2 regions of the Micromonospora sp. WMMD737 genome follow, and region 1 is predicted to be linked to the other one. Evidence: riboswitches for the same ligand, from Rfam matches in the RefSeq annotation. Region 1 holds a riboswitch; the other holds the start of a gene.

What was found. Region 1 has a riboswitch for cobalamin ahead of ACN27A_RS08515 (acyl-CoA thioesterase). Riboswitches for the same ligand answer to the same signal wherever they lie in the genome.
Region 2: linked by a shared signal. The riboswitch ahead of ACN27A_RS02285 (ribonucleoside-diphosphate reductase subunit alpha) and the one ahead of ACN27A_RS08515 (acyl-CoA thioesterase) in region 1 are both predicted to bind cobalamin.

The regions. Positions count from the first base shown of each region.
Region 1 is NZ_JBMHMH010000001.1:2,185,951-2,196,340, reverse strand. Features, by position in the region: gene ACN27A_RS08555 (methylmalonyl-CoA mutase family protein) at 1-114, shown strand, start outside; gene scpA (methylmalonyl-CoA mutase) at 114-2,339, shown strand; gene meaB (methylmalonyl Co-A mutase-associated GTPase MeaB) at 2,351-3,409, shown strand; gene ACN27A_RS08540 (class I SAM-dependent methyltransferase) at 3,336-4,079, opposite strand; cobalamin riboswitch at 4,210-4,428, opposite strand; partial or broken gene ACN27A_RS08535 (MerR family DNA-binding transcriptional regulator) at 4,593-4,691, shown strand; partial or broken gene ACN27A_RS08530 (cobalt ABC transporter ATP-binding protein) at 4,814-5,041, shown strand; gene ACN27A_RS08525 (hypothetical protein) at 5,113-5,511, shown strand; gene ACN27A_RS08520 (hypothetical protein) at 5,543-5,986, shown strand; cobalamin riboswitch at 5,988-6,197, shown strand; gene ACN27A_RS08515 (acyl-CoA thioesterase) at 6,327-6,839, shown strand; gene ACN27A_RS08510 (LysE family translocator) at 6,843-7,466, shown strand; gene ACN27A_RS08505 (TetR family transcriptional regulator) at 7,753-8,295, opposite strand; gene ACN27A_RS08500 (maleylpyruvate isomerase family mycothiol-dependent enzyme) at 8,432-9,067, shown strand; gene ACN27A_RS08495 (DUF305 domain-containing protein) at 9,126-10,040, opposite strand; gene ACN27A_RS08490 (hypothetical protein) at 10,089-10,390, shown strand, end outside.
Region 2 is NZ_JBMHMH010000001.1:658,547-668,936, forward strand. Features, by position in the region: gene metH (methionine synthase) at 1-394, shown strand, start outside; gene ACN27A_RS02270 (hypothetical protein) at 849-1,091, shown strand; gene ACN27A_RS02275 (hypothetical protein) at 1,247-1,588, shown strand; gene ACN27A_RS02280 (N-acetylmuramoyl-L-alanine amidase) at 1,758-2,822, shown strand; cobalamin riboswitch at 3,152-3,366, shown strand; gene ACN27A_RS02285 (ribonucleoside-diphosphate reductase subunit alpha) at 3,573-5,918, shown strand; gene ACN27A_RS02290 (ribonucleotide-diphosphate reductase subunit beta) at 5,954-6,949, shown strand; gene ACN27A_RS02295 (right-handed parallel beta-helix repeat-containing protein) at 7,107-9,563, shown strand; gene ACN27A_RS02300 (LPXTG cell wall anchor domain-containing protein) at 9,618-10,390, opposite strand, start outside.

The DNA of each region.
Region 1 (10,390 bases):
GTCTGGCTGGCCGGCAAACCGGCCGGATACACCGGTGTGGACGACTACCTGTTCGCGGGCTGCGACGCGGTCGCGGTGCTGGAGACGACGCTGAACGATCTGGGGGTGGCGTGATGGGCGCGGGAATTCCCGACTTCCGCGGCGTCGAGCTCGGCGCGCCGCCGACCGCCGCCGACGCCGACCTGGGCCGGTGGCGCGACGCGGTGCGCGCCGAGACCGGCGGTGACCCGCAGGCGCTGACCTGGCAGACACCGGAGGGCATCGACGTCGCTCCGTTGCACACCGTGACGGACCGGGCCGGGCTGGATTTCCTGGGCACGTATCCGGGCGTCGCCCCGTACCTACGCGGCCCGTACCCGACCATGTACACCACGCAGCCGTGGACGATCCGCCAGTACGCGGGGTTCTCCACCGCCCAGGAGTCGAACGCGTTCTACCGGCGCAACCTGGCGGCCGGCCAGAAGGGACTGTCGGTCGCCTTCGACCTGCCGACCCACCGTGGCTACGACTCCGATCATCCCCGCGTCGCCGGTGACGTGGGCATGGCCGGGGTGGCGATCGACTCCATCTACGACATGCGGCAGCTGTTCGACGGCATCCCGCTGGACCGGATGAGCGTGTCGATGACCATGAACGGCGCCGTGCTGCCGGTGCTGGCGTTGTACATCGTCGCCGCCGAGGAGCAGGGGGTGGCGCCGGAGCAGCTCTCCGGCACCATCCAGAACGACATCCTCAAGGAGTTCATGGTCCGCAACACCTACATCTACCCGCCGCAACCGTCGATGCGGATCATCTCCGACATCTTCGCCTTCACCTCGGCGCGGATGCCCCGGTTCAACTCGATCTCCATCTCCGGTTACCACATCCAGGAAGCCGGCGCGACCGCCGACCTGGAACTCGCCTACACCCTCGCCGACGGCGTCGAGTACCTGCGTGCCGGCCGTGACGCCGGGCTGGACATCGACGCGTTCGCGCCCCGGCTGTCGTTCTTCTGGGCGATCGGGATGAACTTCTTCATGGAGGTGGCGAAGCTGCGGGCGGCGCGGCTGCTGTGGGCCCGCCTGGTCCGCGACTTCCACCCGAAGAACCCCAAGTCGCTGAGTTTGCGGGCGCACTGCCAGACCTCCGGCTGGTCGCTGACCGCGCAGGACGTGTTCAACAACGTGGTGCGTACCTGCGTCGAGGCGATGGCCGCCACGCAGGGACACACCCAGTCCCTGCACACCAACGCCCTCGACGAGGCGTTGGCGCTGCCGACCGACTTCTCCGCCCGGATCGCCCGCAACACCCAGCTGGTGCTGCAGCAGGAGTCGGGCACCACGAGGGTGATCGACCCCTGGGGCGGCAGCGCGTACGTGGAGCGGCTCACCCACGACCTGGCCGCCCGCGCCTGGCGGCACATCCGCGAGGTGGAAGCGGCCGGCGGGATGGCCCGCGCCATCGACGAGGGCATCCCGAAGCTGCGGATCGAGGAGGCCGCCGCCCGTACCCAGGCCCGCATCGACTCCGGCCGGCAGCCGGTGATCGGGGTCAACAAGTACCGCCCGGACGCCGACGAGCCGATCGACGTGCTCAAGGTCGACAACCGGTCGGTGCGCGCGCAGCAGATGGACAAGCTGCGCCGGCTGCGCGCGGAACGCGACGAGCAGACCTGCGCCGCGACCCTGGACGCGTTGACCCGGGCGGCCTGCGCCGCCCTCGACGGCACCCGAGGGCCCGGCCTCGACGGCAACCTGCTCGCCCTGGCCGTCGACGCCGCCCGGGCGAAGGCCACCGTGGGGGAGATCTCCGACGCGCTGGAGAAGGTGTACGGACGCCACGCCGCGCAGATCCGTACCATCTCCGGGGTGTACCGGCACGAGGCGGGCGCCGTCTCCGCGATCGAGCGCGTCCGCGCCGCCACCGCGGCGTTCGCCGTCGCCGAGGGCCGCCAGCCCCGCATCCTGGTGGCCAAGATGGGCCAGGACGGCCACGACCGCGGCCAGAAGGTGATCGCCACCGCCTTCGCCGACCTCGGCTTCGACGTCGACGTGGGCCCGCTGTTCCAGACGCCCGCCGAGGTGGCCCGGCAGGCGGTCGAGGCCGACGTGCACATCGTCGGCGTCTCCAGCCTCGCCGCCGGCCACCTCACGCTGGTGCCGGCGCTGCGCGAGGAACTGACCGCGCTGGACCGCGACGACATCATGATCATCGTGGGAGGTGTGATCCCGCCGCAGGACTTCGACGCGCTGCGCGAGGCCGGCGCCTCGGCGATCTTCCCGCCCGGCACCGTCATCGCCGAAGCCGCCCGGGAACTGCTCACCGAGCTGTCCCGGCGGCTCGGCCACCCGGACGCGTGAGCGGCGCCACGATGCGGACCCCGTCGGTCGAGGCGTACGCCGACGGGGTACGCGCGGGCTCACGCGCGTGGATCGCCCGGGCCATCACCCTGGTCGAGTCCACCCGACCCGACCACCGGGCCACGGCGCAGCAGCTGCTCGCGGCACTCACCCCACACGCCGGCGGCGCCCGCCGTGTCGGCATCACCGGGGTACCCGGCGTCGGCAAGTCCACGTTCATCGACGCCCTCGGCTGCCGGCTGACCGGCGACGGGCATCGGGTGGCGGTGCTCGCGGTCGACCCGTCGTCGACGCGCACCGGCGGGAGCATCCTCGGCGACAAGACCCGCATGGCCCGCCTCGCCGTCGACCCGGCCGCGTTCGTCCGGCCCTCGCCCACGGCCGGCACGCTCGGTGGTGTCGCCAAGGCCACCCGGGAAGCGATCGTGGTGCTCGAGGCCGCCGGCTACGACGTGGTGCTGGTCGAGACCGTCGGCGTCGGCCAGTCCGAGACCACGGTCGCCGACATGGTCGACTCGTTCCTGCTGCTCACCCTGGCCCGCACCGGCGACCAGCTGCAGGGCATCAAGAAGGGCGTGCTGGAACTTGCCGACGTCATCGCCGTCAACAAGGCCGACGGCCCGCACGCGACCGACGCCCGCCGGGCCGCCCGGGAACTCGCCGGCGCGCTGCGCCTGATGCACCCGCCCGACGCGGGCTGGCACACCCCGGTGGTCACGTGCAGCGCCCAGGAGGAGACCGGCCTCGACGAGGTGTGGCAGCAGATCCGTCACCACCAGGACACCCTGACCGCCTCCGGCGAACTGGCCGAGCGGCGCCGACGCCAGCAGATCGGCTGGGTGTGGGCGATGGTACGGGCCGAACTGCTGGACCGGCTCCACACGCATCCCACCGTGCGAGCCCTCGCGCCGCGCATCGAGCGGCAGGTCCTCGCCGGCACCCTCACCCCGGCGGTCGCCGCCGAGCGGCTGCTGGCCGGCTTCGCCGACCCGACCGTCACACCGGACACACCACCAGACCCATCTCCGCCGGGTAGCGGTACCGCCAGTTTCCGTCCGGCGTCCGGCTGAGCATCGGCGCGAGCAGGGCCAGCAGACGGCGGGCCAGCCGCCCGGGCAGCGACCGCCCGGCCAGGCGCCGGACCAGCTCGGCCTCGTCGGCCACGGTGACGGTCCGCACCGCGGTCACCATCTGCACGTCGGCGGTCAGACCCAGTTCGGCCAGCGCTCCGGCGATGAGCAGGTGCCGGGGCGCCTGCCGGGGTGCCGGCTCGCCGAGTATCGCCGCGAGGACCTGGTCGTGCGGCGCGGGCGTGCCGGCCTCGTCGACGCAGAGCAGCAGCCGGTCGGCGTGCAGCACCATGGCTCGCAGCGCCGCCGGTAGATCGTGGTGCCGGCGCAGTGCGCCGGTGCTGACCACCACGTCGTGGTGCGCGACCGCCGCGTGCGGCCACAGCGCGTGCACGGTGTCGACGGTGACGCCGTGCCGCTGGGCGTCGGCCGCCACCTGGGCGAGGCGCTGTAGGGAGCCGTCGACCACTGTGACGTGTGCACCGGCCCGGGCGGCCGTCGTCGCGAACTCGTCCGCGGCGATGTCGAGCACGGTCTCTCCCGGACCGATGTAGGACGTCAGCGTCCGAGACACCTCCGGGTCGAGCACAAAGGATTTGTCGTGGGCGCTGTCGATGGTGGCGTGCCAGGCGGCGGCGAACCCGTAGCCGGGCGCGGTCGAGGACGTCATCTGCCTGGGGATCCTTCCCTCGCGGTCCGGCGTGGCCCACCGTCGGATCGGGGAAGATGATGGCAGGGCTGGGCGATGAGCTGCCCAGCCGCGCCCGGGCCCTCCCGCGAGGCCGTCGGCGGCGTGCGTGGTCACGCACGCGGCGCGGGCAGGTCTTCGGACTCGTGGACGCGACCGGACGAGCCGATCTCCTACTGGCCGTCGCTTCCCGGACACCAGGGGCATCCAGTGCGTGTGACGGCGGTCGTTCCCACTCACCGCTGCGGGGCAGTCCCGGATTCACACCGGATTCCCTCTTACGACGCCCGGACCGTCATGGTTCAGGCGAACCAGCACCGGCGCCCATCCTAGGGCACCCGCCGGCGGAAGCGACCGGAGCAAAGAGCACGCGAGGTGCGCCGTACGCGCCGATGGCGACGAACACTGGCGGTCGGCGACCAACGCGGTCTCGGCCCGATGGGGACGTCCGGCCGGGCTTGCACCTGACACTGCGTCAGGTCCTACCGTGCCCGTATGCGGACATGGTCAGTGGGCCAAGTGGCTGAAGCGTCCGGATTGACGGTGCGCACACTGCATTACTACGACCGTCTCGGACTGCTGCGCAGCGAACGCACACCCCGGGGGCCACCGCCGGTACTCGGAGTAGCACATTGCCCGGCTGTACCGCATCCGCGCCCTGCGCGACCTGGGTTTCTCCTTGGCCGAGATCGGCGCCGCGCTGACCGGCGACGACAGCACCCGAAGGACGCGGCGTCGTCGTGGCCACCCACGACGTGGAGTTCATCGCCACCGTCGCCGACCGCGTCGTCGTGTCGGCCGAAGGAGAGGTGGTGTCGGACGGCACCACCGCCGAGGTGCTCGGCGCCTCGGCCGCCTTCGCCACCCAGGTCGCCAAGATCCTCGGCGCACACTGGCTGACCGTCGCCGACGTACGGGCCGCACTCGAACGGCAACCGTCATGACGCCATCGCTGCCCACCCGCACCTGGGGCCGAAACGACCAAGCCGTGCGAATCGGCCTACGATCAGCGACCGTGCTGACCCTCGCGTCGCTCGCCGGACTCATGATGTTCCGCTGGCCGCTGCTGGTACGCGTCGAGCCGCAGAGCATGCAGCACGCCCCGGACGCACCGTTCATCTTCATGGGCATCCTGCCGCTGCTCATCATCGTCATCGCCGAACTGTCCGAGGGCGGCATGGACGCCAAAGCCCTCGCGATGCTCGGCGTGCTCTCCGCGACCAACGCCGCGCTACGCCCCCTCGGCGCCGGCACCGCAGGCATCGAAACGGTGTTCTTCATGCTCGTGCTCGCCGGACGAGTGTTCGGCGCCGGCTTCGGCTTCACGCTCGGCTGCACATCGCTGTTCGCCTCGGCCCTGCTCACCGCCGGGGTAGGGCCGTGGCTGCCGTTCCAGATGCTGTGCTCCGCCTGATCGGCATGGGCGCCGGTCTTTGCCCCGCCGGGTGAGCGGCAGAGCCGAGATCGCCATGCTCGTCGGCTACGGCATCGTCGTGGCGTACCTGTTCGGCTTCCTGATGAACCTGTGGTTCTGGCCGTTCATCACCGGCGCGGAGGTCGACTACTACCACGGGCACATCTCCTACGTCCCGGGCGCACCAGTGCTGGACAACCTGCACCGATTCGCCATCTTCACCCTGCTGACCTCGACCGCCGGATGGGACACCGGCCGCGCCATCACCAACACCCTGGCGATCCTCATCGTCGGCCCCGCCATCCTGGCCACCCTCAGACGCGCCTCCCGCCGCGCCTCCTACGGTGTCGAAGGCACCTTCTCCAGCCCGGCCGCCGGCAACGAGCAGCCCACTGCCGAACGGCCCGACCAACGAAGCGTTGAGACCGGCACCACCGACCCTGACCTGCCACGCCAGCACAGTCTCGCCGACTGAGTACGATGACCGCAGCGTTGGTTCACCCGGACGGCGACGGCCGGGTGTCGTAAGAGGGAACCCGGTGGAAGTCCGGGACTGCCCCGCAGCGGTGAGTGGGAACGACCGCCGTCATCAGCACTGGGCACCACGCCTGGGAAGCGACGGCCAGTAGACGACCGATTCGGTCCGGCCCGCGAGTCCGAAGACCTGCCCGCGCCGCGTACACGACGTGTGTGCGCTGCCGTCGACCTCGCGGGTGGGTCGCTCGGGTGACACGCCGCACGCTAGCCGTCGGCGTGCCCTCGACGTGCGTACCCCCGGTCGGTCGGCGGTCCGCTTCCCGAGGACGGAACCGCCAATGCACGACACCACCACGCTCGCCGGCCGGCCACCGTCGGCCTCGCACCTGACCCTGTCGCAGATCATGGACCAGCACCACACCAACCTGATGGGCACGGTGCACGGCGGCCGGATCCTCAACCTCATCGACTCCGTTGCCGGCGTGGTCGCGGCCCGGCACTCCGACGGGCCGGCGGTCACCGCCGCCATCGACGAGACCGCCTTCCTCCGCGCGGTGCGGGTCGGCGACGTCGTCCACGTCGATGCCCGGATCACCTGGGCCGGACGCAGCTCCATGGAGGTCGCCGTGAAGGTGACCGCCGACCGGTGGGACCGGGCGGTGCCGCCCACCGACGTGGCCACCGCGCACCTGGTCATGGTGGCGATCGACGACGACGGACATCCCCGCGCCGTCCCGCCGCTGCTACCCGAGAGCGACGGGGACCGGAGGCGCTACCGCGAGGCACAGATCCGCCGCGAACACCGACTCGCGCTGCGCCGCGCTCTGCTCGACGGCGCCGAGGAGGGCTGAACCTTGCTCGGACTGTCCGTAACGACCCTCGTTGGCTACCTGGCCGCGATCGCCGTTCTCATGATCACACCTGGTCCCGACATGATGTTCGTCCTCGCCAACGCCACCCGCTACGGTGCCCGATCCGGCGTCGTCGCCGCGCTCGGCGTCGCCGCTGGCGAAACCGTCCACGTCGCGGCGGTGGTCTTCGGCTTGGCCACCGTGGTGACCGCTTCGCCGGTGCTGTTCACCGCGATCCGCTGGGCCGGCGCCGCGTATCTGGTCATCCTGGGGATCCGAGCCGTACGCCAGAGCGGCACCGCCACCCACAGTGACCCCGAGCGCGGCGCAACGCCTCGCCAGGCATTCCTGCGCGGGTTGGTGACCAACCTGCTAAACCCGAAGATGATCCTGTTCAGCGTGGCGTTCCTGCCCCAGTTCGTCGATCCCGCCGCCGGCGACCCCACCACCCAGCTCCTCCTGCTCGGTGCCCTGTTCGTCGCCGTGCAGCTCATAGTTGACGTCACCCTCGGCGCGGGCGTCGGACGCCTGGCACATCGATTGACCGACGGACGCTGGTCACGGCGGATCAACCGGCTCTGCGCGATCGCCTTCGTCGCACTCGGCGTTCGCCTCGCACTGGGCTGACCGAACACACCAGTACTCAAGATCGACACAGTATTCGCTAGCGGTCACCGGATGATCAGTCACACCGCGGCACGGTGGCAGGCGAGGTTCCTTCGCCCACCATCCGTGCCGTGAGAGTGCTCAGAGAAGACGTTTCTCAGCGAAGTTTCCGTGTACGACCCTGCGGCCGTCACCTCCGCGAAAAACTCGACCAACTTCGTCGTTTTCTCGATCGCAATCTGACTGAGTATCACGCTCGCATGCATCCCTGTAGGTTTGCGGCAACGTCGCAGACTGCGCGGGCAATTCAAGATCTGTAGCTGGCGGCCCGGCTCTCCAGTTCGCGTTCCATGCCGAGCAGCAACAAGGCGAGCCCGTCGTGGAACAGCCTGTCGCGGAGGAGAGGGTCAGCCACGGAGTCCTCCGAGGCGAGGGCAGACATGGTCCACCGTGCGGCGGCTTCGATCATTCGTTGCGCTGGTTCGCGCGGGACTCCGAGCCGGATGAGAGCTGCCAGCTCCGGTGGCTCGACGTTGCTGTTCCTGAGTCCTGTGTCCGCCATGTGGGCATGGTCGACCATGGCACGGGCCAGGCCCGGGTGGAGGCGGTAGAGGCCGCGCAGGAGCGCGATATCCCTCCGTAGAGCGGCTACCCACTCGGCCAGCGTCGTGACGTGGTCGTAAGCCCCCTCGGGCCGGTTGAGAGATCTGAAGGCCTCGGCGGAAATCAGGTCCAGAAGGGCGGCCTTGTCGCGCACGTGGTGGTAGAGGGTCGGCGCCTGAATGCCAAGTGCGCTGGCGAGGTTACGCATCGAAAGCTTGGCGACGCCGTCGGTGCGAACGATCTCCATTGCGGCAGCGACGACATCGCTTCGGGTGAGGCCCACCGGCCGCCGGGAAGAACCGTGGGGTGCGGAGGTGGGTGAGCGGTCACGGGAGGAAGTTCGCACAGAACCACTCTAACAATGTTAGAGTGGTTCTGTGGACATGACCCGGGAAGAAGTCCAGGACCTGACCATGGTCGAACGCGACCGGCTGGTCGCCGACCTGAGCTCCCTCGCCGACGAGGCGTGGCAGACCGCGAGCCTGTGTTCGGGCTGGACGGTGCGCGACCTGACCGCGCACCTGCTGATGCCCTACGAGATCTCAGCCCTCTCGCTGCTCGGTCAGTTGGCACGCGCGCGGTTCCGCTTCGACCGGGTCGCCGACGAGTGGGCGCGCCGTGACCCGCGGACACCCGACCAACTGCTCACCGCGCTGAACTCCATCGACGGCAAACGCTTCGGCACACCGGGTGTCTCCCAGGCCGCCGGCTTGAGCCATCTCGTCGCTCACAAGGCGGACCTCTACCGGCCTCTCGGCCTCGACCACGTCGTCGGGCCCACCGTCGGCGTGATCGTCCTCAACGAGTTGGTTGGCCGTGGCCGCGGTAGCCTCCCCGACGGCATCCTCGACGGGCGTCGGTTCACCGCTTCGGACCTCGACTGGAGTTACGGCACGGGCGAGCAGGTGGCCGGCCCTGCTTCCGCCCTCATCACCACCTTGCTGGGACGCGACGCGGCCCTCGGAGAGTTGTCCGGGCCCGGCGTCCCAGGCGTCGTCGGCCAGTTGAGGCGCGCTTAGTGCTTCAACGTACGGCGGTTGGCCGCAGTGGATTCGACGCGGAACGGCCGGTTCGTGGTCAGAGCCGGTCGAGAATGTCCTTGATCTGGGCGATTTCTTCCTGCTGCGATTTTACGATTTGGTCGCAGAGTCGCACGATCTCCGGATCGGTGACTTGGGCCTCCTGGCGCACCAGGGTGGCGTGGGAATGGTGCGGGATCATGGACTTGAGGAACGCACGTCTCGTAACTGTGAAGGCGTTGCCTGGGACCGAGCGGCGGTCAGTCGGCGAGGATGATGTTGTGGAGGTTGCCGATGCCGGAAGCGGCGTCGGCCAATGTGTGGCGGCGCGACGGTAGTCGCGCAGAATCTTGAAGCACTTCATCCTGGCCGGGGAGTGTGCGACCCCCGCTCGGACGGTGCGGTGTTCGACGTTGAGGGCTTCCTTCCAGGCGGGCAGGTCGCTGCCGTCGGCAGGCTTGCGGTAGGCATGATCACCTCGGCGTTGCCTCGGTAGCTGTCGTCGATGATCACAGGCTGCCGAAGCGTTGTTCGAGCACGTGGTCAACTCCCGCAGCAGGAGCTTCACGGCCCCGTCCCGGCTCCCGGCCAGCTTGCACGTCACATCGAGGCACCAGGCGCTGCCCGTGCCGATCCGGCGCAGATCCCAGACGAAGACGTCGCCGCGGGTGCGGTGCTCGGCGGTTCCCACGACGCGAGTGCGCGGATCGGTCACGTCGCCCGTGGCCGACATCTGCCAGGCCGTGCGCAGGGCCGTCAGGCCGTCCGGGGACAGCTCGTTGGCGAACAGGATGCGATAGACGCGTGTCTCGTGAAATTCCGGGCTGGCTTCGGGCGTGCTCAGCCGCAGTGCGGCTGGCATCCTGGCTGCCGGGCGGTCGGTGAAGTGGGTACGAAGGATGGCATCGGCCGGCAGATCGTCGCCGCAGAGCCTCCTGTAGGCGGCGGCTGCGGTGGCGCGGTCGACCGGCACCACCCGTCGTCGCAGGCCGGCATCCGCGCTACCCGGACATTGTCCCGCATGCCCCTTCCGGAGCGGACGTACTCCCTGACGACCACGACCGCGCGGTGGGGCTCATCGGTGGCGGAGCGGGTGAAGCGGATGTCCTCGGTGATCTGCGTCGGATCGAACTCGCCGTCGTATCGGGTCAGGAAACGCGGGCCGACCGACGTCGTGGACAGCGTCGGGTATTGCGGGTCCGGTTTCACCGCGCCCGCGAACGTCAGATCGGGGACCTCGCTCGGCTTCGAGATCGACCCCGCGAGTGCGACGTCCCGCAACGACTGGATCGTCACCAACCGCCTCGCCCCGGTGGCCGCCCT
Region 2 (10,390 bases), 1.5 Mb from region 1:
GCCGATCAGCGAGTACACGGCGAAGATGTTCGCCCGCAACGAGTACCGCGACTACCTGGAGGTGCACGGGCTGTCCGTACAGCTCACCGAGGCCCTCGCGGAGTACTGGCACCGGCGGATCCGCGCCGAGCTGACCCTGCCGGGCGGGCGTACGGTGGCCGACGACGACCCGGCGGACCTGGCGGGTCTGCTGCGCACCGACTACCGGGGCTGCCGGTACGCGTTCGGCTACCCGGCCTGCCCGGACCTGGAGGACCGGGCGAAGATCGTGGAGCTGCTGGGCGCGGAGCGGATCGGTGTGCAGTTGTCGGAGGAGTTCCAGCTGATGCCGGAGCAGGCGACCGACGCGATCGTGGTGCACCACCCGGAGGCGAGCTACTTCAACGCCAAGTGACGCGTAGGCCTGAGCTACGGGTCAGGTCGTCGGGGGTCGACGGCGGGATGGCAGGGTGTTGGCTGTGTTGGTTACCGTGCGGGTATGACTGGCGCGGCATGGGGAGTCGTTGCATTCTTGCTGCTGGCTATCGCCGGTGTGGCGGTGGTGGCTCGGCGTCGGGGAGCATCACGGGTGCTGGATCGCGAGGAGCAGTTGCGATTGGCCAGGCGTGCCGCCCAGCAGATCGACCGGGAAGCTCGGAGAGCGAAGCGCGGCAGCCTGCGTGGTAGGGGTGGTGGGGGCGACGAAGGCCTCTCGCGTGACGCAGCCTATGGGAGCGAGGGCGGCACATCCGGTACGCCGTAGTGCGAGTTCCGCTCTCTCGCAGCTCACCGACCCGTCGTTGTTCTTTCGGACGAAGCGGTCGAGGCTGAGGGGTGAGGTGGCATCCCTGTCGTGGCAGCATGCGGCGGTGACCTTCGATGATGACCGGTACCTGGATGCCTTCGTCGACTACCGCAGGGGGCATCATTTCGTTCGACTTGACGTCGAAGTGCCAGCGGAGACTCTGACGGAAGGGTTGGCCGGTCCCGATGACGACGTGCCACACGGTTCGTTGTGGTTGTCGGCGGACCGGGCGGAGGCGCTGGCCAGGTCGTTGCTCAGTTGCGCTGCGGAGGTGAGGGATCAGAGCCGCAAGCAGACGCGTGAGTGACTAACCGGATGGGGATCGGGTCGGCCGCCGACGAGTTGCGCAGGCTGCGGTTTCTGAGGTCCAGGAACGGCCAGCCTTGCGTCGTGACTCCGTAGGGTGGGCCCGGGATTTACGCGGCCGGCGGCGGCGGTGCGCGGAGACGTATGGTCGGTCGCGTGTCCACCGACGAGGATCGTGAACGTCTTGCCGAGCAGCTGGTGGCGCTGCCGGTTGCTGAACTCGTTGATGTCCTGCGGCGTGTGCTGCCGCACTTCACCGAGGACCAGTACGGCGTGCGCACCACGCTGACCCTGGTCGCTGTCACCGACTACGAGGACGAGCCGGGTCTCGACATGGAACTGGTCGCCTGGCCGGACCGTGACTACTACGACGGTGGACTCGGGATCGACCAGGGGCTGTGGGAGAACGGCCGTTGTGCACGGTGCGATGTCGAGGTGACGTCGAACGCCAAGCGCGCGTTCTGCCCGTACTGCGGGTCCCCCTGTGCCCTGACGTGAGCGCGTCCGACGACTGCGTAGGCCCTCGATCGCCGGTGGTGACGGCACGACGACCCTAGGGGGAGGAAACCTTCGGAGCCCAGATCAGTTGGCGTAGACATCTTTCATCGGACATCGACCTGCCGCTATATTGCGGGCACTGTCGATCTCTTCCGATGACGAGGTGCACATGTTCGACAACCGGACGCTGCGGCGGCGTACCCTCCTTGCGGCCGTCGCCGGTGCCGCGGCCGTCCCCATGGTCGCCGGCCCCGCGTGGGCGGCGTTGCCGAAGGTCTACATCGACCCGGGCCACGGCGGCACCGACCCCGGCGCGGTCGGCAACGGGCTGCAGGAGAAGGCCCTGACGCTCGACATCTCCCTGCAACTGCGCAACATTCTGCTGGCCAACTGGGCCGTGGACGTCCGGATGTCGCGCACGACCGACATCACCCGCAGTTTGGCGTACCGCACCGACGACGCCAACGCGTGGGGCGCGAACCTGCTGGTGAGCGTGCACATCAACTCCGGCGGTGGCACCGGCTTCGAGAGCTACCGCTACCCGACGTCGGACGCCGCCACCGTCAACCTGCACAACGCCCTGCACCCGAGGGTGATCGGCGGCATGCGGACGATCGGTGGGGTCACCGATCGGGGGCTGAAGACCGCGAACTTCCACATGCTGCGCGAGTCGGCCATGCCCGCGGTGCTGACCGAGAACCTCTTCATCGACTCCGTCGCCGACTCGAACCTGCTCAAGCGCGCCGACTTCATCACCGCCACCGCCCGTGGCCACGCCGAGGGCATCGCCGCCTACCTCGGCCTGAGCGCGCCCAACCCGCCCACGTTCAGCACCATCGTGGACAACACCACGGCGGGACGGTTCACGGCGAGCACCAACTGGGGCACCTCCTCGTACTCCGCCCAGCGCTACGGGGCCGACTACCGCTTCGCCAACCCCACGCTGGCCAGCGACTCCGCCTGGTTCAAGGTGAACATCCCGGCGGCCGGCAACTACCGCGTCGAGGTGCGGCACCCGGCCGACCCCGGCTACAACAGCTCGGCCCCGCACGTCGTCGTCACCGCCTCGGGCAACCGTACGGTCAACGTGGACCAGCGCTCCAGCGGCGGCGTCTGGCGCTCGCTGGGCACCTTCGGGCTGGCTGCCGGCGACCGGAACCTGGTCGCGGTCAGCCGCTGGACCAGCACCACCGGCTACGTGGTGGCCGACGCCGTCCGGGTCACCCGGGTCTAGGAACACCGCCGAGCTGAGGCCGGGCGTTCGGAAGGCGCCGCCGCGCCACGCCTCGCGGCCCTCCTCCACCGCCACCAGCGCGCCGACAGCCCCACCCGATCGTGATCAGGACGCCATGGACGTGACCCGCGGTTCTGGGGTCCATGGCGTCCTGATCACCGTTTGCGGGGCGCCGCGGTAGAGCGGCGCTGCGGCACCGTGTCGCGGCGCTAGCTCATGGCCGGTGCATCGACGCGGGCTTCTGGCTGGCGATCGACGGGTGTGACCCGTGCCGCCGACGACACGCCCGGGACCGACATGTGGGGTGTGACAACGGCGCCAACCCTATATATGGTGTCGGCGCAGCTGGTTCGGCCGCTCATCCGGAGTGGTCGAGGCAAGAGGGAACCCGGTGGGAATCCGGGACTGCCCCGCAGCGGTGAGTGGGAACGACCGCCGTCATCAGCACTGGGCCGCCAGCGGCCTGGGAAGCGACGGCCAGTAGGAGACCGGCTTATCCGGTCGCGCCCGCGAGTCCGAAGACCTGCCAGTGCGCCGTACGCCCGCTTCCGGGTGTGTGGCGGTCCGAGGCCGCGTGGGACGGCCGACGCCATCCCGACGCGTTGCCCTGCGGCGCGTCGTCGTCGGTGTCCGCTCCGCGCGTGCCCAGGAAATCCGTCTGGGATCAAGGCTCGCGAGGAGTGAGTGGTGACAGTCACCGAGGTTTTTCCGGCCGACGATGCGGCCGTGGTGGGCCAGCGGCGGCCGCAGATGCGGGTCCGCAAGCGCGACGGCGGCACCGAGGCGGTCGACGTCAACCGGATCGTCCGCGCGGTCGAGCGGTGGGCCGACGACCTCGCCGACGTCGACCCGCTGCGGGTGGCCACCCGGACGATCAGCGGCCTGTACGACGGGGCGACGACCGCCGAACTGGACCGGCTGTCCATCCAGACCGCCGCGGAGATGATCGGTGAGGAGCCGCAGTACTCGCGGCTGGCCGCCCGCCTGCTGGCCGGCTACGTCGACAAGGAGGTCCGCCGGCAGGGCATCGGCTCCTTCAGCGAGGCGATCCGGCACGGCCACGCCGAGGGCCTGATCGGTGACGACACCGCGGCCTTCGTCGCCGCCCACGCCGGTGCCCTCGACGCCGCCGTCGACCCGCGCGGCGACCTGCGCTTCGAGTACTTCGGGCTGCGTACGGTCTACGACCGGTACCTGCTGCGCCACCCGACGAGCCGGCTGGTGCTGGAGACCCCGCAGTACTGGCTGCTGCGCGTGTCCTGCGGCCTGTCGCAGGCACCGGACGAGGCGATCGAGTTCTACCGGTTGATGTCGAGCCTGGCGTACCTGCCGAGTTCGCCGACGCTGTTCAACTCCGGCACCCGGCACACCCAGATGTCCTCCTGCTACCTGGTCGACTCCCCGCGCGACGAGCTCGACTCGATCTACCAGCGGTACGCGCAGGTGGCGAACCTGTCGAAGTTCGCCGGGGGGATCGGCATCGCCTTCTCCCGGGTGCGCTCCCGGGGCGCGCTGATCAGGGGCACCAACGGGCAGTCCAACGGGATCGTGCCGTGGCTGCGGACGCTGGACGCCTCGGTGGCGGCGGTCAACCAGGGCGGCCGGCGCAAGGGCGCGGCCTGCGTCTACCTGGAGCCGTGGCACCCGGACGTCGAGGAGTTCCTCCAACTGCGCGACAACACCGGCGAGGACGCCCGGCGCACCCACAACCTCAACCTGGCCAACTGGATCCCGGACGAGTTCATGCGCCGGGTGGAGGCCGACGGGGTGTGGTCGCTGTTCGACCCGGACGTGGTGCCGGAACTGCCGGACCTGTGGGGCGAGGAGTTCGACGCCGCGTACCGGGCCGCCGAGGAGCAGGGCCGCTACGTGCGGCAGGTCCCGGCGCGGGAGCTGTACGGGCGGATGATGCGTACCCTCGCCCAGACCGGCAACGGGTGGATGACGTTCAAGGACGCCGCGAACCGGCTGTGCAACCAGACCGCCGAGGCGGGCAACGTGGTGCACCTGTCCAACCTGTGCACCGAGATCGTCGAGGTCTCCAGCGACGCCGAGACCGCCGTGTGCAACCTCGGCTCGGTCAACCTCGCCGCCCACCTGGGCGCGGACGGCATCGACTGGGAGCGGCTGCGCGCCACCGTCCGCACCGCCGTGACGTACCTCGACCGGGTCATCGACATCAACTACTACCCGACGGCGCAGGCGGCGGCGAGCAACCCCCGCTGGCGGCCCGTCGGGCTCGGCCTGATGGGCCTTCAGGACGTGTTCTTCGCGCTGCGACTGCCGTTCGACTCGCCGGCCGCCCGGGAGCTGTCCACCCGGATCAGCGAGGAGCTGTACCTGACGGCGCTGGAGACCTCCGCCGACCTGGCGCGACGCTCGGGCCCCCACCCGGCGTACGGGCAGACGCGGGCGGCGCGCGGGCAGCTGCAACCCGACCTGTGGGGCGTCACGGGCACCCAGACGGCACGGTGGAACGCGCTGCGGGAGCGCGTGGCCGCGTACGGGCTGCGCAACTCGCTGCTGGTGGCGATCGCGCCGACCGCCACCATCGCCTCGATCGCCGGCTGCTACGAGTGCATCGAGCCGCAGGTGTCCAACCTGTTCAAGCGCGAGACCCTGTCGGGGGAGTTCCTCCAGGTCAACACGGCTCTCGTACGCGAGCTGAAGGCCCGGGGCCTGTGGACGGAGCGGATCCGTTCGGCGATCAAGCGCGCCGAGGGCTCCGTGCAGGACGTCGCGGAACTGCCGGCCGAGGTGCGGGAGCTGTTCCGTACCGCGTGGGAGCTGCCGCAGCGGGCGTTGATCGACCTGGCCGCGGCCCGCGCCCCGTACATCGACCAGTCGCAGTCGCTGAACCTGTTCCTGGCCGCGCCGACGATCGGCAAGCTCTCCTCTATGTACCTGTACGCCTGGAAGGCCGGCTTGAAGACGACCTACTACCTGCGGTCGCGGCCGGCCACCCGGATCCAGCAGGCCACCGTCGCGCCCGTCGGGCCGGCCCGTGCCGCCGGCCTCGTCGCGCCGGTGGCGACCGTCGACGAGGCGCTGGCCTGCTCCCTGGAGAACCCCGAGTCGTGCGAGGCCTGCCAGTGACCACCCCGACCACCAGCGAACCGAGGACCACACACATGCTGCTCGACCCGGGGATGGATCTCACCCTGCGCCCGATGCGCTACCCGCACTTCTTCGACCGCTTCCGCGACGCCATCCGCAACACCTGGACGGTGGAGGAGGTCGACCTGCACGCCGACCTCGCCGACCTCGACCGGCTCTCCCCGGCCGAGCGGCACCTGGTCAGCCGCCTCGTCGCGTTCTTCGCCACCGGCGACACCATCGTCGCCAACAACCTCGTGCTCAACCTCTACCAGCACGTCAACTCGCCGGAGGGCCGGCTCTACCTGTCCCGGCAGCTGTTCGAGGAGGCCGTGCACGTCCAGTTCTACCTCAACCTGCTCGACACCTATGTGCCCGACGAGGCCGAACGCTTCGCCGCGTTCGCCGCCATCGAGAACATCCCGTCGATCCGGCGCAAGGCCGAGTTCTGCTTCCGCTGGATCGACTCGCTGGGCGAGCTGCGCCAGCTGCGTACCCGGGAGGACCGGCGGGCCTTCCTGCTCAACCTGATCTGCTTCGCCGCCTGCATCGAGGGCCTGTTCTTCTACGGCGCCTTCGCCTACGTCTACTTCCTGCGCTCCCGGGGGCTGCTGCACGGCCTGGCCTCCGGCACCAACTGGGTGTTCCGCGACGAGTCCATGCACATGGCCTTCGCCTTCGACGTGGTGGAGACGGTCCGCAGGGAGGAGCCGGACCTGTTCGACGACGAGCTGGCCGCCCAGGTGCGGCAGATGCTCGCCGAGGCCGTCGAGTGCGAGGTCCAGTTCGCCGAGGACCTGCTCGGCCAGGGCGTGCCCGGGCTCTCCCTGGCCGACATGCGCGAGTACCTGCAACACGTCGCCGACCGGCGGCTCGCGCAGCTGGGCATACCCGCCCACTACGGGTCGACCAACCCGTTCGCGTTCATGGAGTTGCAGGACGTCCAGGAGCTGTCGAACTTCTTCGAGCGGCGCGTGTCGGCGTACCAGGTCGGGGTGAGCGGCACGGTGGCCTTCGACGACGACTTCTGAGCACGGGGGCCGCGCAGGCCGTGCGGCCGTCGCGCCGGGCATGGGCACGGGAACGCTCAGGTCGAGCCCGGGGGCGGCGGACGGGCGGCGGGCCCGATCTATGCTCCTGGTGCCTCGCCACCGTCGGCGGCGCGGTCTGGGCGGGGGGACGGGTCACGTGGGTGTGCGGACGCTGCTGGTTTCGCTGAGCAGGGCGAACGCCTACCGGGACATCGGGGCGGCGGTGGCGGCGGCACCGCACGGCGCGGTGGTCGTCGTGGAGCCGGGCCGCTACGACGGGCAGATCGTCGTGCGGTCGAAGGCCGTCACGATCCGGGCGGCGGTGGCGGGCGGGCCGCCGGTGCTGGTGGAGAGCGGCGCCGCCGCGCCCGTCGTGTACGGCGAGGACGCGCAGGTCGTGCTCCAGGGGCTGACGCTGCGGACGTGGAGCGCCGACGCGCCGGCGACGGTGTCGGCGCTCCGCGCCGCCCTGACGGTCGAGTCGTGCGTCGTCACCGGGCAGGCCTTCAACGCCGTGCTCTGCGAGCGGAGCACCGCGCACGTGCGGATGTGCGACGTCAGCGGGATGCGTCGGGGCGTGGCGTTCGTCGACGGCAGCGGGGTCGTCGAGAACTGCCGGCTGTGGGACCTCGACGAGTACGCCGTGCTGTCCAAACGGGACAGCCGACCCACCGTGCGGCACTGCCACGTCCGGGACACCGACCGGGGCTTCGATGCCTTCGAGGGCGGTGGCGGCACCGTCGAGGACTGCCACTTCACGGGCGTACGCGTCGGGGCCGTCACCGCGGGCGGCCGGTCCCGGCCGACGGTGCGGCGGTGCCGGGTCTCCGGCGGACGCGGCAGCGGGCTGGTGTTCAGCGGGTCCGCCGGGGGGCTGGTCGAGGAGTGCGAGCTGACGGACCTGGAGGGCTGCGGCGTCGAGGTCTCCGGCGGCGCCGAGCCTGACGTGCGCCGCTGCCGGATCGAGGGCGTCGGCCGCAACGGCATCTACGTCAGCGGTGCGCGTGGCACGTTCACCGACTGCGACGTGACGGCCAGCCGGCTGCCCGCGATCGCCGTGGTCGACGGGGCGGCGCCGCTGGTGCGCGGCGGCGTCCTGCTCCGGTCGCGGGAGGACGCGCTGCTGGTCCGGGCCGCCGCCGGCCGGTACACCGGCGTGCGGATCGAGGCTCCGGGCCGCTACGGGGTCATCGTGCAGGGCGGCGACCCGACCCTGACGGACCTGACGGTCGACGGTGGCGAGGCGGGAGTGGTGCTCGACGGCACCGTCGAGGCCGACGTGCGCCTCGACGGCGCCACCGTCCGGGGCGCGACGAGCAGCGGGATCGCCGCCGGGGGAGCGGGCCGGCTCACCGGTACGAACGTCCGGGTGGAGAACGCCCCGGTGGGGCTGGTCGGCACCGACGCGATCGCGGTCACCCTCACCGACGCGGTGTTCTCCGGCGGCGCCGTCGGTGTGACCGGGGCGGGCGAGGCCGCCCTGCACCTCACCGGCAGCACGGTAACCGGGACCACCGGTCCCGGGCTGCTGCTGCGGGAGCAGTCCCGGCTGACCCTGCGGGCCAGCACGCTGCGCGCCTGCGGCGGGGACGGCGTGCAGGTGGAGACCGACGCCCCGGTGCTGGTCGACCGGTGCGAGTTCGTCGACGTGGCCGGCGAGCCCGTCCGGGGCGCCGACCGCCCGCGGGTGTCGGTGACCGCCCCGGAACAGCCGGCCGCCCCGGTCGTGCCCGCTCCCGGGGACCGGGCCGGCTCCGCCGACGAGGCAGGCATGCCCGCCCGTCCGGCGTCGGGCGGCGTCGACGTCGACGCCGTGCTGGCGGAGTTGGACGGCATGATCGGCCTGGCCGCGGTCAAGCGGGACGTGCGGACGCTGATCCAGCTCATCCGCGTCGGCGAACAGCGCCGCAGGGCCAACCTGCCGGTGCCGCCGGTGAGCCGGCACCTCGTCTTCGCCGGGTCACCCGGCACCGGAAAGACGACCGTCGCGCGGATCTACGGGCGGCTGCTCGCGCAGCTCGGCGTCCTCGCCAAGGGGCAGGTCGTCGAGGTGGCGCGGGTCGACCTGGTGGGCGAGTACCTGGGCAGCACCTCGCTGAAGACCGCCGCGGCCTTCGAGCGGGCCCTCGGCGGGGTGCTCTTCGTCGACGAGGCGTACGCGCTGGCCCGCACGTTCGGCACGAACTCGGACTTCGGGCTGGAGGCGATCGACACGCTGGTGAAGCTGATGGAGGACCACCGGGACGAGACGGTCGTCATCGTCGCCGGCTACTCCGAGGAGATGGTGCAGTTCCTGGCCACCAACCCCGGCCTCGCGTCCCGGTTCACCAGGACCATCGAGTTCGTCGACTACGCCCCCGACGAGCTGCTCGCCATCATCTCCGCGCTGGCCGGGCAGCACGGCTACGACCTGACCGCGCCGGCGGCCGACGCCCTGCTGGACCGGCTCGTCGAGGCCGTCCGCGACCCGGTGTTCGGCAACGGCCGGGGCGCGCGGAAGCTGTTCAACGCCATGATCGAACGGCAGGCGGGACGGCTCGCGGACGTGGCGGCGCCGACCGCCGAGCAACTGCGTACGCTGCTGCCGCAGGACATCCCCGCCGCCGACGACTGACCGCGCCCGCCGGTCGCCCCCGACCCGCGGGGATCGGGGGCGCTTCCGCGTGCGTCAGGCGGAGAAGTGGGTACGGCGACGGCGGGCGACGAGGTAGCCACCGCCACCCAGGAGCAGCAGCGTGACGCCGATGCCCGCCAGGGTGGTGGTGCCCGCGCCGGTCACCGGCAGCCCGCCGCCCGCGCCACCGTCACCGGGGGCGGCCGGGCTGGTGCCGGGAGTCGTCGGCACGGCGCTCGGCACGCCGGAGGGCGTGGCGGTCGGCGAGGTGGTGGCCGAGGGGGTCGGCTCGGGAGACGGCGGGGTCGTGAGCCCCACGTAGGCGAAGTTGAGCGGAGACTTGTTGGCCGAGATCGGCAGCGTCCTCGCCGTCAGGCTCAGCGTGCCGCCGGTGCCCCGCACCGCCGTGGTGTCCAGCCCCGCGTCCTGCTGGGCCAGGGCCTGCACGCCGCCGTGCCCGTCGGCCCACTCCTTGCTCGTCCAGCGGAACACGATGGCGGGGAGCCGATCCGCCTGGGCCCCGGCTGCGGTCTTGACGACCGGGCCGGTGAGCGCGAGGGTGGCCCCGACGTCGAGCTGGTCGTCGAACTCGCACCAGGCCGTGTCCTGGTTGCTGTTGACGGCGTACCAGCAGTTGTCGTACCTGGCGGCGAAGTCGATGTCGTTGTAGACGCGCAGCTGGACGACGAGGCCCCTGGTCGCGGTGTCGCCCACGTTGGTGACGCCGAGCGCGACCGGTGCGACCTCGTCCGGGCCGACCTGGTACCGCTTGTTCCTGCCCGTCTCCGGGTCCTTCTCCGTGACCGCGGCGAGCTTCGCGGTCTCGG